Regions from separate parts of the Nonomuraea sp. KM90 genome, predicted to be linked through region 2. Evidence: riboswitches for the same ligand, from Rfam matches in the RefSeq annotation. Region 2 holds a riboswitch; the other holds the start of a gene.
The links. A riboswitch is a leader RNA that binds a small molecule or an ion and turns the genes downstream of it on or off. The one in region 2 is predicted to bind cyclic di-AMP.

Region 1: another riboswitch for cyclic di-AMP. It lies ahead of ACTWPW_RS01540 (C40 family peptidase); the one in region 2 lies ahead of ACTWPW_RS57935 (glycoside hydrolase family 25 protein).

What each region holds. Positions count from the first base shown of each region.
Region 1 is NZ_JBQQCB010000001.1:253,388-260,816, reverse strand. Features, by position in the region: gene ACTWPW_RS01545 (C40 family peptidase) at 43-945, shown strand; cyclic di-AMP (ydaO/yuaA leader) riboswitch at 1,390-1,554, shown strand; gene ACTWPW_RS01540 (C40 family peptidase) at 1,628-2,149, shown strand; gene ACTWPW_RS01535 (hypothetical protein) at 2,248-3,069, shown strand; gene ACTWPW_RS01530 (M48 family metallopeptidase) at 3,081-4,751, shown strand; gene ACTWPW_RS01525 (glycosyltransferase family 4 protein) at 4,718-5,851, shown strand; gene ACTWPW_RS01520 (carbohydrate ABC transporter permease) at 5,848-6,765, opposite strand; gene ACTWPW_RS01515 (carbohydrate ABC transporter permease) at 6,762-7,429, opposite strand, start outside.
Region 2 is NZ_JBQQCB010000171.1:9,604-17,032, forward strand. Features, by position in the region: gene ACTWPW_RS57930 (fibronectin type III domain-containing protein) at 1-2,284, shown strand, start outside; gene ACTWPW_RS57935 (glycoside hydrolase family 25 protein) at 2,607-3,371, opposite strand; cyclic di-AMP (ydaO/yuaA leader) riboswitch at 3,384-3,528, opposite strand; cyclic di-AMP (ydaO/yuaA leader) riboswitch at 3,952-4,100, shown strand; gene ACTWPW_RS57940 (CHAP domain-containing protein) at 4,113-4,748, shown strand; gene ACTWPW_RS57945 (NAD-dependent epimerase/dehydratase family protein) at 4,854-5,777, opposite strand; gene ACTWPW_RS57950 (TetR/AcrR family transcriptional regulator) at 5,846-6,442, shown strand; gene ACTWPW_RS57955 (O-methyltransferase) at 6,458-7,042, shown strand; gene ACTWPW_RS57960 (hypothetical protein) at 7,070-7,429, opposite strand, start outside.

The DNA.
Region 1 (7,429 bases), on a different contig from region 2:
GGTCTCGCGTTCGGGCTGGTGATGTGCCCGATGGGAGCGGCGATGGCTGATCCCAAACCCACTCTCGGCCAGGCCAAGGCCAAGCTCGAGAAGCTCAACGACAAGGCTGACAAGGTCGTCGACCGGTTCAACACGGCGAACGAGCGCTACAAGAAGGCCAAGAGCACCTTCACCAAGCTGAACGACAGCTACAAGCGCAAGCTGGAGACGGTCGCGGACCTGCGCGCGCAGGTGATCGGCATGGCCGTCGACAGCTACCAGCTCGGTGAGGACGTCACCTCCTGGCCCGGGATCATGACCTCGGACGACCCCCAGAGCACGCTGTCGGGGCTGGCCGTCGCGGGTCAGCTCGCGCAGGAGCGCGCGGAGAAGCTGGCGGCGTTCGACCGGGAGAACCGCGGGCTGAAGGTCGAGCGCGACAAGGCGCAGGAGGCCCTCGAGGAGGCGGACAAGGAGCGCGACGCGGTCGAGAAGGAGCGCTCGGAGATCCGCAAGCTGATCGTCGACCAGAAGAAGCTGCTGGACAAGCTGGGTGCCTACAACCCCGGCAACCCGAACAGCACGGGCATCAAGTACACGGGCCCGGCCTCGGGGAGCGCGGCGGCGGTGCTGCGGTTCGCGTACGCGCAGGTGGGCAAGCCGTACATCTACGGCGGGACGGGGCCGCGCGGGTACGACTGCTCGGGCCTGACCCAGGCGGCCTGGGCGGCGGCCGGCGTCACGCTGCCGCGTACGACGTGGCAGCAGTGGGCGTGGGGCGCGAGCCGCAAGGTGGACCTCGACTCCCTGCAGCCCGGCGACCTCATCTTCAGCGAGGGCCTGGGCCACGTCAGCATTTACGCGGGCAACGGGCAGATCGTCCACGCGCCGCAGACGGGCGACGTCGTGAAGGTCGTCGCGCTCTCCGCGTACGGCCGCTCCCTGGTCGGCGCGGTCCGCCCGTAACATTTTCGGCTCCCGCCCGACCGGATTTCGGCCTCACATCCGCTTCTACGATGCCACATAGTAGGTGGCGTCTGCCGGCGTGCGATCCGGGGCGGGAGCGTTCCCACGGCGCGAAACGGCCGTCAATTCCTGCGAAAAATGTGACAAACGCGACAAACGACGCCTGACAAGCGCGGGCTGTCAGAAGTGTGAGCAGGGTCACATTTGGATAACGGAACCTGGTGTTCCAGCAGGGGTTTCCTTCCTTACTGGCCCTGCTGTCTGATCTTTACAACCTGACTCGCGCTTTGCCGATCCTTGACCTTTCGGCGTAGCTTCTGGCGTCGTCGCGGTGAACAAGCCATGACACCGCGAACCCGCATCGGTCCCTCCCGATGCGAGACAGAAAAGAATCCGCCGGTCGTCCCCGATATCCCCAGATATCTGCATATCGCAATCAATCGGGGTGACGACCTGCCGAGTCCGTGCAGCCAGGAGGCACGGAGCCGGGGACCCAGCGATCCCACGTTTCCCCAGGGATCAGGGGTGAATCGGCGCGTCATCGCGCCGTAGGGCGACTTCCAGGCCCGAATCCGTCAGCTAACCCGGTAGGCGTTCGTGGAAGACACAAGGAGAAATCCTGTCTACCTCCCTGCAGAACCCCCGCCTGTCCCGCCTTGCCCTGAGCGGCGTAGCGCTCACGATGACCGTGACGGCCGGAGGTCTGATCCTCCCTGCCCCAACGGCTCAGGCGGCGACGACGAGCGAATCGGCCGCTGAGACGGCGAAGGCGGAGACCACCGCCAAGACGTCGACGTCGGCCACGGCAGCCCAGCGACGGGCGGCCAGGATCGCTCGGCAGAAAGCGAAGGCCCGCAAGGCCGTCGCCGTGGCCAAGGATCAGATCGGTGACCCGTACCGTTACGGTGGCACAGGACCTGGTTCGTTTGACTGCTCCGGACTCGTCCAGTTCGCCTGGAAGAGGGCCGGGGTGACGCTCCCGCGCGTGGCGAGCAGCCAGTTCGCCCGCATCAAGAGCAGGATCTCCTGGCGGAACCTCCAGCCGGGTGACCTGATGTTCTTCAGCGGGCTCGGCCACGTGGGCATGTACGTCGGCAAGGGCAAGATGATCCACTCGCCACGGACAGGCGAACGGGTGCGCATCGACAAGCTGGGCGGATGGCGTAAGTCGTCATTCGTCGGCGCGGTCCGTCCCGGCATGTGAAGAAGCCCCGTCCGGATTCCTGGAGACCTTCCTGGATTCGGGCGGGGCTCTCGCGCGTCCGCGGGAGCACTCATGTGGTGGGGCTACGATCGGGCATCGTGTCCGAGCAGGTGAGCCGACGAGCCGCGGTGGCCGGCCTGCTGCTCCTCGCCCTGGCCGGTGGCCCCGAACCCCCGGTCCTGCCCTCGGGGATCCTCGACCTGTGGCCCGGCGGCCGCACGGTCGTCCGGCGCGGTGGTCGGTCCGTCGTCGTCGGCCATGTCAGCTATGTCGGTCAGGGCGCGGGCTCGCTCGACGAGATGGCGCGGCTCGCCGATCGGGCCGGGCTGCGGGTCTCGGCCGTGCTCGGCAGGCCGGTACGCCCCCTGGTCGTCGTCCCTGAGTCCGCCCGCGAGGCCGCCCGGCTGGCCGGCGTGGATCGGCTGGACGGCCTGGCCGCGGTGGCCGACCGCGGGCGGGTGATCGTCGTACCCGAGCTCTTCGCCACCCTCAATCCCACCGGCAGGGACGTCGTGCTCGCCCACGAGCTCACCCACGTCGCCGCCGGCACCGACCACCTCCCCGTCTGGCTCTACGAGGGCTTCGCCGACTACGTCGGCTACCGCGACGCCGGGCTCCCCGTGGCGACGGCCGCCGCCGAGCTGGCCGCCGAGGTCCGCGCCGGGCGCCTGCCGAACGCTTTGCCGGGACCTGCGGCTTTCGCGGCCGACGGGCGGGACCCCGACCGGCTGGCGCGGGCTTACCAGGAGGCCTGGCTGGCGTGTCGCTTCCTGGCTGACCGGTTCGGTGAAGGGACCCTGGTGAGGCTCTACCGTGAAGCTCAGGCGGCCGGCCTCGACCGGGCACTCGCCTCACTGGGGCTCTCCGTCGCCACGCTGACGGCACGGTGGCGCGAATACGTGCGGGATCAGCTCGTGTGAAGGGGAGGCAGATGAGCGAACGGCAGGACGAGGACGACGCGGCACGGCAGGACGAGCCCCCGGACGGCGCACCGGACGGCGCACCGGACGGCGCGATGGCCGCCGTGGGCGTCGGGAAGCCGGGCCCCGGGCGGCCGGGCGCCGGGCGGCCGGAGGGTGCGGCCACGGCGGCGGGGACGGCCGGACACGGCGGCGGGGCGGCCGCCGGGGAACCGGCCAGTGAGGCGGCGGGTGAGGCGGCCAGTGGGGCGGCCAGTGGGGCGGCTCGTGGGGCGGCTCGTGGGGCGGCTCGTGGGGCGGCTCGTGGGGCGGCTCCTGAGACGGTCCTCCAGGGTGCCGGAGAGGCGGTGCCGGGCGAGCCCGGGGCCCGGACCCGAGCCGGAGCCCGAGCGTGGACACGAGACGGTGGGGAGACGCCCGTGAACGGAGGGCCGCCCGCCGGGGAGAGCGGGCTGAGGCGGCAGGCCGCCGTCGCGCTGGTGCTCCTCGGCGTCGTGATCCTGGCGGTGACCGCCTTCACCACTCCGTGGCACGTGCTGACCGGCGGGCCGCCCGATCCGGCCCGCGACTTCACCGCCGCCCAGATCGCCAGGGCGGAGGCGTTCGACGCGGCCACGAGCCTGCCGAGCTACCTGTCGCTCGCGCTCACGATCGTCTTCGCCGGGCTCCTGCTCGCCACCCCGCTCGGGGCCAGGGCGGTGGGGTGGCTCAAGGGCCCCTGGTGGGTGCGGGTGATCCTCGGCGTCGTGGTCATCACCGCGATCGTCGAGCTGGTCAGGTGGCCGCTGGGCGCCTGGTTCGAGACGATCATGCGCGACTACGGCCTGTCCACCCAGGACTGGGCCGGCTGGGCGGGCGACCGGCTGAAGAACCTGGGCGTGGAGGTGTTCCTGCTCTGCGTGATGCTGACGGCCCTGGTGGCGCTGGCCCGCAAGGTGCGGCGGTGGTGGATCCCCGCCGCGGTGGGGGCGTTCGCGCTGACGGTGGTGGCGTCGTTCGTGTACCCGGTGGTGTTCGAGCCGATGTTCAACGACTTCACCTCCATGCCGCAGGGCGCGCTGCGGACGAAGCTGCTCGACATGGCCGAGCGGGACGGCGTGCCGGTCGAGGACGTGCTGGTGGCCGACGCCTCGCGCAGGACGACGGCGCTCAACGCGTACGTGTCCGGCTTCGGCGCCACGCGCCGCATCGTCGTCTACGACACGCTGCTCCGGGCCCCGCAGCCGGAGGTCGAGCTGGTCGTGGCGCACGAGCTGGGCCACGCCAAGTACGACGACGTGCTCCACGGCACGCTCATCGGCGGCCTGGGCGCCGGGCTGGGCGCGATCGCGCTGTTCCTCGTCTTCACCCCGGTCCGGCGGCGCGCCGGTGTCGCCTCGATCACCGATCCGCGGGCGGTCGGCGCGCTGGTGGGGCTCGCGACCGTCGGCTCGCTGCTCGTCGGCCCGTTCCAGAACGTGGTCAGCCGGCACATCGAGGCCCGGGCCGACGTCCACGCGCTCGACCTGACGAAGGATCCCGCCACGTTCATCGCCATGCAGAAACGCCTGGCAGTGACCAATATTTCCGACTTGTCGCCTAATGCGGTGGAATATGTGCTCTATGCCTCCCATCCCTCCAGCCCCGAGCGCATCGCCATGGCCCGCTCATGGGCCGAGCTGAACGGCGTACCCGTACCGTGACCGACCCCGCGGCCGGGCCCAGAGTGGTCTTCGTGACGAACGACTTCCCGCCCCGACCGGGCGGCATCCAGTCGTTCGTGCACGGGCTCGCGCTGCGCACGCCCGGCGTGGCCGTCTACGCCCCCGCCTGGCCGGGGTGCGCGGAGTTCGACCGGCGCCAGCCGTACCGGATCGTGCGGCACCCGACGCGGCTCATGCTGCCCACCCCGGCCGTCGCGCGGACGGCGGCCGGGCTGGTGGCCGAGCACGGCGCGGACACCGTGGTGTTCGGCGCGGCGGCGCCGCTCGGCCTGCTCGCGCCGCGCCTGCGCCGGGCGGGCGCGCGCAGGGTGGTGATGCTCACCCACGGCCACGAGGCGTCGTGGGCGAGCGCGCCGGGCTTCCGCTCGGTGCTGCGCAGGATCGGCCGGCACGCCGACGTGGTGACGTACCTGGGGGAGTACACGCGCCAGCGGCTGGCCGCCGCCATCCCCGCGGACAAGCTCGTACGGCTCGCGCCCGGCGTGGATGTCGGGCAGTTCCACCCCGGCGCGCCCAAGGCAGAGCTGGGCCTGCCGGGCCGGCCGGTCGTCGCGTGCGTGTCGCGCCTGGTGCCGCGCAAGGGCCAGGACCAGCTCATCAGGGCCTGGCCCCAGGTGCTGCGCGCGGTGCCGGAGGCGGTGCTGCTGCTGGTGGGCGGCGGCCCGTACCGGGGGCGGCTGGAGCGGCTGGCGGCAGGGCGGGAGTCGATCAGGTTCACCGGCACGGTGCCGGCGGCCGACCTGCCCGGCTACTACGCGGCGGCGGACGTGTTCGCGATGCCGTGCCGTACCCGGTTCGGAGGGGTGGACGTGGAGGGGCTCGGGATCGTGTTCCTGGAGGCGTCCGCGACGGGGCTGCCGGTGGTGGCGGGCGCGTCCGGCGGCGCGCCCGACGCGGTGCGGGCCGACGAGACGGGGCTGGTGGTGAACGGGGAGGACGCGGACGAGGTGGCGCAGGCCATCGTCGAGCTGCTGACCGACCCCGACAAGGCGCGCAAGATGGGCGCGGGCGGCCGCGACTGGGTCGCCCGCGAATGGGCGTGGGACCAGGTGGCCGCCCGATTCCGTGCGCTGCTCTAACCCTTCGTGGACCCCAGCGTGAGCCCGGCGACGAACTGCTTGTGCAACATCTGGAAGACGATCAGCGTCGGCAGCGCCACCAGCACCGAGCCGGCGGCCAGCAGGTTGTAGTCGGTGAAGAACTGGCCGCGCAGGTTGTTCAGCGCCGAGGTGACGGGCAGCTTGTCGCCCGACGACATCAGCACCAGGGCCCACAGGAAGTCGTTGTACATCCAGGTGAACTGCAGCGTGGCCAGCGCCGCCAGCACCGGACGGCACAGCGGCAGCGTCAGCCGCCAGTAGCGCGTCCACACCCCGGCCCCGTCCACGAGCGCCGCCTCGGTGATCTCCACGGGGATCGTGCGCATGAAGTTCGCCATCACGAACACGCAGAAGCCGAACTGGAACGCCACGTGGATGAGGATCAGCCCCAGGTAGGAGTCGTAGAGCGACTGCGAGTCCGACAGCCAGGCGGGCAGCGGGACGAGCGTGTAGAGCGTGTAGAGCGGCGTGATGAGGACCTGCGGCGGCAGCAGGTTGCCCGCGGTGAACACGATGAGCAGCGTCTTGCGCCCGGGGATGCGCAGCCGCGCGATCGCGAAGGCCGTGAACGAGGCCAGCGCCAACGTGATCAGCACGCCGGGAACGACGATGATCAACGTGTTCAGATAGTAGTGAGGTATTTCGGCCTGGCTCCACGCCTTTCCGTAGTAGTCGAGCGTGAGGTTCTCCGGCAGCGAGAAGTACCCCAGGCGGGCGGTCTCGTCGTACGGCCGCAGCGACGCGTACACCGCCAGCACCAGCGGCAGCAGCCAGCCCAGCCCCACCAGCACGAGGAAGGCGTGCAGCAGGACGCGCAGCGGCCGGACCGGGCGCCGCGAGGGGACGCGCCGCTCCTGGGCCGGGGGAGCGGGGGCCGGGGCGGTGAGGGTCATCGCTCCTCCCTGAACAGCTGCGACAGGTACGTGATGATGAACCCCATCGAGATCACCAGCAGGATCACCGCGATCGCCGAGCCGAACCCGATCCTGCTGGCCTCGCCCACGATGTTCTCGGTGACCAGCACCGACAGCAGCTCCAGCCCGTTCCTGCCCTTGTTGATGGCATAGACGATGTCGAACGCCCGCAGCGCCTCGATCACCGTGATGACCAGCACGATCACGTTGACCGGCCGCAGCGTCGGGAACACCACCCGGAAGAACGCCTGCCGCTCGCTGGCCCCGTCGATGGCCGCCGCCTCCTTCAGTGCCGGATCGACCGCCTTGAGCCCCGCCAGATAGATGATCATGACGTAGCCGACGTGCCGCCAGCCCGCCGCGACCATGACCACCCAGATGTTGACCGAGCTGTCGCCCAGCCAGTCCACGCTCAGCCCGGTCACCGCGTTCAGCACGCCGTAGTCGGTGGAGCAGACGAGCTGCGCGATGAAGCCGACCACCGCCAGCGACAGCACGACCGGCATGTACAGGGCGCTCTGGTAGACCCGCGACAGCCGCAGCCGCCGGTCCAGCAGCACCGCGCAGAACAGCCCGAACGGCGTCGCGACCAGCCCGAGGAAGGCCAGCCACAACACGTTGTTGCGGACCGCCGACCAGAACG
Region 2 (7,429 bases):
GCTCGCCGCCGTCGCGCTGGCCCTGTTCCCGGCCGCCCAGGCGTGGGCGGCCGCGCCGGTCCCGGGCGGCGTGCCGCCCCGGCCGCCGGCCCCCGTGGCGCCCGACCCGTCGCTCCAGGCACACCCGCTGGCGGCCGCACCCGGACCGCTGGACAACCCGCTCAAGGGCTTCGCCCGCTTCTACTGGCCCGGGGCCGACCAGAACACCGGCTACCCGCACTCCCTCACGTGGAGCTATTTCGGCCTGTCAGAGCTGATGACCGACCCGGCCGACTGCTCGAAGTACAACTGGTCGATCCTCGACAGCGCGCTGAACGAGATCGCGTCGTACGGGAACCAGGCCGCCGTGCGGTTCTACCTGGAGTACCCCGGCGGCTCCGGGAGCCACCCGGCCAACGCCATCCCGCGCTGCTTCGACGGGCACGTCACGTACCGGACCAACACCTACTGGGGCACCACCAGCCCGGACTACGACAGCCCGTACCTGCTCGACGCGCTGGGCGACTTCATCGCGGCCTTCGGCGCCCGGTACGACGGCGACCCGCGCATCGGGTTCATCCACCTGGGCCTGATCGGGCTGTGGGGCGAGTGGCACACCTGGCCGTTCGACACCGACACCAGCGGCGACACCCACCCGAACTTCATGCCGACCGACGCGCACGCCGCGCAGATCCTCCAGGCGTACGACAACGCGTTCAACCGAACCAAGCTGGAGATGCGCTACCCCGATTCGGCGGCCGGCGCGGGGACGAGCCGGGACATCGGCTACCACGACGACTCCTTCTGTTACAAGGAAGGCTCCCCGCTGGCCGGCGTCACGCTGCCGCAGTCGCTCGGCGGGGCCGGTTACGCCCAGCTCGAACGGGCCCTCAGCCACGGCGCCGAGAACAAGTGGATCATCGCTTCGATGGGCGGCGAGGTCCGGCCCGAAATCCAGTCCTCGGCGTTCGCGTCCTGGCCCGGCGGCTCCGGGCAGGTCGACAACATGAAGGCGTGCATCGAGCTGGAGCACACCACCTGGAAAATCAACGAACAGAGCCAGAGCTACGCGGCCGGCGACCCGAACGTCGCGGCGGCCGTCCGCCTCATGGGGTACGACCTCACCGTCGACAACGCGTACTTCAAGGACACCGCGAGCGGCACCACGAACGTGGGCGTACGGATCAGGAACAACGGCGTGGCACCGTTCTACTACCCGTGGACGGTCACCCTCGGCCTCAAGAACAGCGCCGGGACCGTGGTCAGGACCTTCGACACGTCCTGGGACCTCCGCACGGTCATGCCGCTCAAGATCCGCGCGTTCCCCGACTGGGGTGTGGGCTCGGACCCGACCTATCTGGACTACGGCCACCCGCAGTACTTCCAGGCCGGCGTCAACCTCTCCGGCGTCCCCAACGGTGGCTACCAGTGGGTCCTCCGGGTGAAGAACCCGCTGGAGACCGTTTCCTCGAACGCCAAGAAGCTCCGCTTCGCCAACGCCACCCAGGGCGCCGACGGCTGGCTCGGCCTCGGCCCGGTCACCGTCGGCAGCGGCGGCGGCCAGGACACCACGGCGCCGACCACGCCCACCGGGCTGACCTCCCCGTCACGCACCGCGAGCTCGGTCACCCTGTCCTGGACGGCGGCCACGGACGACGTCGGCGTGGCCGGATACCGCATCCACCGCGGCGCCACCCAGGTCGGGACCTCGGCGACGACCTCCTTCACCGAGACCGGGCTGAACCCCGCGACCTCCTACACCTACACCGTCAGGGCGTACGACGCCGCGGGAAACACCTCCGCCGCGTCGGCGCCCGTCACCGTCGTCACCCTTCCGGCGACGTCCGCGGGCCTGGTCGTGGACGACTTCGACGGCAACCCGGCGTACCCGTCCGCCGCCCGCAACGACCTCCGCAGGTGGACCGGCGGCAACTGCTTCCTCAACGGCGGCGGCTCCGGCGCCGTGTCCGGCGGGGCGCTCAGCCTGCGGTACGACAACTGCGGCTGGTTCGGCAGCGACGTGTACACCGACCTGTCCGCGTACACCCATCTCGTCGTCCGGATCAAGGGCGCGGCAGGGGGCGAGCAGGCCCACTTCCACCTCGGCCTCGGCGGGGTGACCAAGGCGTTCGGCGACTTCACGCTCGACGGCGGCGGCCGTCCGGCCATCACCACCGCGTACAAGGACATCAGGCTTCCGATGTCCGCGAACGGGATCAACCGCGCGTCCCCCGGACAGCTCGCGATGGGCTTCTGGTACGGCGGCAACAGCACCGTCACCATCGACTCACTCACCTTCGAGTGACCCACCGGGAGGCCGGGATCGGGCTGCCGCTCCCGGCCTTCCGGCCGCCCCGACCGTCTCAGCGGGGCGGCGCACCGTTCGCGGCGACGCGCTGCCCGGCCCCGCCCCGGCCTCGCTCGCCACCGCCGCCCTGCTCTTCGTCGCGGCGGCGAGTCGTCCTGCGGCGCACGTCCTGCGGTGCTTGCTCTGCGGTGCTTGCTCTGCGGTGCTTGCTCTGCGGTGCTTGCTCTGCGGTGCTTGCTCTGCGGTGCTTGCTCTGCGGTGCTTGCTCTGCGGCGCGTGCCCTCCCAGGCGGAAGGGCAGACGGGAAGGCACGCGCCGGTCAGGCGGCGTGCCTGCCCAGGTCGCGCAGCTGGCCGGGGGTCAGCGCGGAGACGTTCTGGTCGATGGGGGAGTCGGTGTACTGGTGGATGGTCCAGGACTTCCAGTCGGCGGGCGGGGTGAGCGCGCCCTTGGCCCGGCTGTAGTGGGCGACCCACAGGGGATATTCGGCCAGGCCCTTGCCGTACGTGTCGGCGAAGTTCCAGCCGCTGTAGAACATCGGGGTGATCCCGGTCCTGGCCTTCACGTGTGACAGCCACGCCTTGGCCCACGCGTTCACCTGGGCGACGGACCTGTCGTCGGTCGTCTCCAGGTCCAGGACCAGCAGGTCGCCGGCCTTGGCGGGCTGGGCGTTCACCACGGACAGGAAGTGCTCGGCCTCGGCGATGGGGTCGTTGCCGGGGTGCCCGAAGTGGTACGCGCCGCGCACGATGCCCTTGTCGCCCAGCTCACGCCAGTGCCGGGCGAACGAGGCGTCGCGGAAGCCGGTGCCCTCGGTGGCCTTGATGATGCCGAACTGGGCGGGGCTGGCGGCCCAGTCGTACTGGGGCTCGTAGTTGGAGATGTCCAGGCCGTACGTGAGCTGCTGGGTCCTGTGCTGGGTCGCCTGCACGGTGGTGCCGTGACCGGTGGGCGAGGCGAGCACCGTACCGGTCGCGCCGGTGACGGCGGTGGTCGCGGCCAGGATCACGCCTCCGACGGCCAGCGCGAAGAGCTCGGCGGGGCGGCGGTTCCTGACGATCGCGGCAAGCTGAGGCTTGAGCATGGGGATGTCGACTCCTTCTTCCATGCCGCCTACCGGGTTAGCTGACGGGTTCGGGACTGGAAGTCGCCCCTACGGGCGCGGCTCGGGCCGGCGTCCGATTCACCCCGAAGAGTGGATCCCCGGCTCCGCGGGGTCGCGGATTCGGCGGGCGCGGCGGACCGCGCCCAGTAAAGGTACAGATCTCCCTAAAGTGGGAGCAAGTATGGCAAAGCGAAGCCCCATGTTCGTCGGCGGGAACGAGCCCGAAAAGCCGCGCCGGCAAGGGCTTCCGGGGCTGGGTAAAGTTTCCGGCGCCGCCCTGGTCGCCGGTCCGGAACGGCTGTGACTTGTGATACTCGTGATGCGACCTCTTTTGCCCTCCTAAACCCCGTCCACCATGCTGCTTGGGTAAAGAATTGTGTCGCGATCGCCTATGTCACAGGGGATCCTGTTGCCTTTCCCAGGGCCCGGCTTGCATCTTTCTATGCGATTCGCTTACCTTTGAGGACTCAAGGCGTACGACCTGCCGACAAGCACTTGTCGCGTGACGCCGTTCATTTGTCGAGACCGCGTCTCACCAGCACGGACGTGCAGGGATGTGTGACGCGGCCCGCCGAATCCGTGAATGCAGCGGAACCGGGGACCCACCTTTTTTCGGGGTGAATCGGCGCGCTCTGATCCGAGCGCTCCGTAGGGCACTTCCACGCCCGAACCCGTCAGCTAACCCGGTAGGCGGCATGGAAGCGAGGAGCAATCCAAGTAATGGCCAAGTACACCCTTTCCCGTGCCCTGAAGCCCGCGAGCCTCACCCGGTTCGCCGTCGGGGCGGCCGTGGCGGCGGGTGCCGTTCTCGCCGCCGGTCCGGCCTTCGCCGCCGACGACTCCCAGGCGCAGAAGTCCGCGGGTCAGGTGTCCGCGCAGTCGGTGCTGAAGGTCGCCGAGTCGCAGATCGGCGTGGCCGAGAACGCCGCGGGCGGTGGCACCCCGTTCCACAGCTGGTACATGTCCTCGCCCCGGGCGCAGGAGACCATCACCCGTGACGGCGGGAGTGTGCGGGCCTACGCCAACGCTCCGTGGTGCGCCATGTTCGTCTCCTGGGTCGGCGAGAAGGCCGGCGTCCGCCCCAGCATGGGCTGGGACGCCTACACCGTCACCTATGCCAAGTGGTTCCAGACCAACCAGCACTGGGGCACGACCGCCAAGCCCGGCGCCGTCGTCTTCTTCGACTGGAACGGCAAGAGCACCACGGGCATCGACCACGTGGGCCTGGTCAAGCAGGACAACGGCAACGGCACGATCACCACGATCGAGGGCAACACCGGCAACGGCAAGGTCGAGCAGCGCATCCGGCCCAAGTCCCAGGTCGTCGGCTACGGCTACCCCCAGTACAAGGCCTGATCCCAGGCAGGCCGCACGCTCCTTGCCAGGTGCGATGGTCAAGGGACAACGGGTGGCGCAGGAGAGATCCTGCGCCACCCGTTGTGTTCGCTCCGGGAGAGCGGGCTACGCGTGCTGCCGATACCAGTCGAGCGTCGCGGCCACGCCCGCCGGGTGCGGGGTGACGTCGACCGGTCCGAACGCCTTCCGGAAGGCCGAGTCGTCGGAGACGAACGGCCGGTCCCGCTGGTACCAGGTCTCCCCGAACTCGCGGACCATGGGGTGGAACAGCCCGACGAGGCGCTGCATCCCCCGCCCGAGCCCGGCGCTCTTCGGCGTGCCGCCGGCCGCGGCCCACACGAGGTCGAGGAAGGCGCGGCCGGTGATGGGCTCGGCGGCGGGCAGGTGCCAGGCGCGCCCGTCCGCCTCGGCGCGCTCGCCGAGGGTGACCAGCCCGGCGGCGGTGTCGGGCAGGTAGGCGATGGTGTGCGGCTGGTCGAGGTCGCCGACCCAGCGGGCGGTCTTGCCGGCCAGGGCGGCGGCGAAGACGGTCGGGCCGATGACGGTGTTGACGCCTCCGGGGCCGTAGTAGTCGGAGGCCCGTCCGAGGGTGGCGCGGATGCGCCCGGCCCGGTGGGCGTCGAGGATCAGGTCGTCGACCTCGATGCGGGCGCGGCCTTTGGGATTGGTGGCGGCGTACGGCAGGTCTTCGGTCATGGGGCCGGTCACGGGGCCGTAGACGTACAGGTTGTCGGCCATGACCAGCTTCGCACCGGCGGCCTCCACCCCGGCGAGGACCGTCCTGGTGAAATCGGGGAACTCCGCGGCCCAGCTTGCGTAGTTCGGTTGCGCGCACTGGTACACCACGGCGGCACCCTGGCAGGCGGCGATGGCGCCCTCGGTGGTGGTGACGTCGGCCCGCAGCTCGTGGGGGCCGGGGTTCGCGCTCCGGCTGACGGCGCGGACCCGGCGGCCCCGGGCGGTGAGCTCGGCGACGACGGCCGAGCCGATCGCGCCGGTCGCGCCAAGGACGACATGCAGGTCGGACATGGTGCTGGTCCCTTCCGAAGGGGTTTCAAACCGTTGTTATATAACAACGTTATGATAAGCTGGCCACTATGGCAAGACCGAGAAAGCGCGACCACCAGGAGCTTCGCCACGAGCTCGTCGACGCCGCCGGCCGGCTCCTGGCCTCCGAGGGCCCGGCCGCGCTGACCACCCGCCGCGTCGCACAGCAGGCAGGCGTGTCCACCATGGCCGTCTACCAGCTCTTCGGCGACAAGGCGGGCCTCGTCCGCGAGATGTTCCTGGCCGGCTTCGAGCGTCTGGCCCAGGCGTTCGAAGCCGTGCCCCGCACCGAGGACCCGGTCGCCGACCTCCTCGCGCTCGGCCACGCCTACCGCGCCAACGCCCTGGCCAACCCCCACCTCTACGAGCTCATGTTCGGCCGGCCGATCCCCGGGTTCCAGCCCGACGCCGAGGCCGCCGCCCGGATCCAGCCCACCTTCGACACCCTCATCGCCGCCGTCGCCCGCTGCGTGCGGGAAGGCGCCTTCGCCCCCGCCGAGCCCCACGACCTCGCCGTCCGGCTCAACGCCCTGGCGCACGGGCTGTGCAGCCTCGACCTGCGCGGCGCCCTCGGCGACCCCGACGAGTCCCTCCGTCACTGGACCGACGCCTTCGCCACCATGGTGCGCGGCCTCCGCGAGCGGTAGGGCAGACTCCTACCCGTGGACGCGACGGTACGGAAGATCATCGATGACCTGAACGAGACCGCGGCCCGGCACGACGCCGCCCAGCAGGACAGGCTGGACCGGTGGCGGGTGCTGGAGCCCGACGCCGGGGAGTTCCTCTGGTTCCTGGCCCAGAGCATCGACGCGCGCGACATCGTGGAGATCGGCACCTCCCGCGGCGTGTCCACGCTGTGGCTGGCCGACGCGGCCCGCTCCGCAGGCGGTCACGTCCTCAGCCTCGACACCGACGCCGAGGCGCAGGCCCACGCCCGGCGCACGACTGCCGAGGCGGGCCTGGCCGACCACGTGGAGTTCCGGGTCGCCGACGGCGGCGCCGTCCTCGCGGACCTGCCCGACGGGGCGGTGGACCTGCTCTTCCTCGACGCCGAACGCCCCGAGTACCCGTCCTGGTGGCCCCATCCGTATCGCGTCCTGCGCCGGGGCGGCATCCTCGTGGCCGACAACGCCCTGTCCCACCCCGAGGAGATCGCCCCCCTGCACGACCTGCTCCGGCAGGAGCCCGGCCTGACGGTCACCACGATCAACGTCGGCAAGGGCGAACTGGTCGCGCTACGACGCTGAGGGGCGCCGCGTACGTCCGCCCGCGCGTCAGAGGGCCAGCGCGGTCATGAAGGCCATGCTGGCCGCCATTCCGGCCGAGCACGCGTTCTGGCTGAGCGTCCTGCGGTCCGGGCTCCGCCCGGGGAGAAGGTGGATGAGCCGGGCGCAGGTCCAGGCCACTCCGATGACCAGGGCCACCGCGGTCAGCGCTCCGCCCCCGTGGGAGTGCGCCGGTGAGGAGGTGCCGGCGGGCGTGGGGTCGTCGAACGCCGTCAGCACCAGGAGGAGGGACATGACCACGAAGTCCTGGATGTGGTGACCGGTTTCCGCGCGGCGCGAGGGTGAGCCGCAGAGCCAGCCGGCGGTCAGCAGGGCGAGCACCCCGGCGGGGAGGAACAGGCCGCCCAG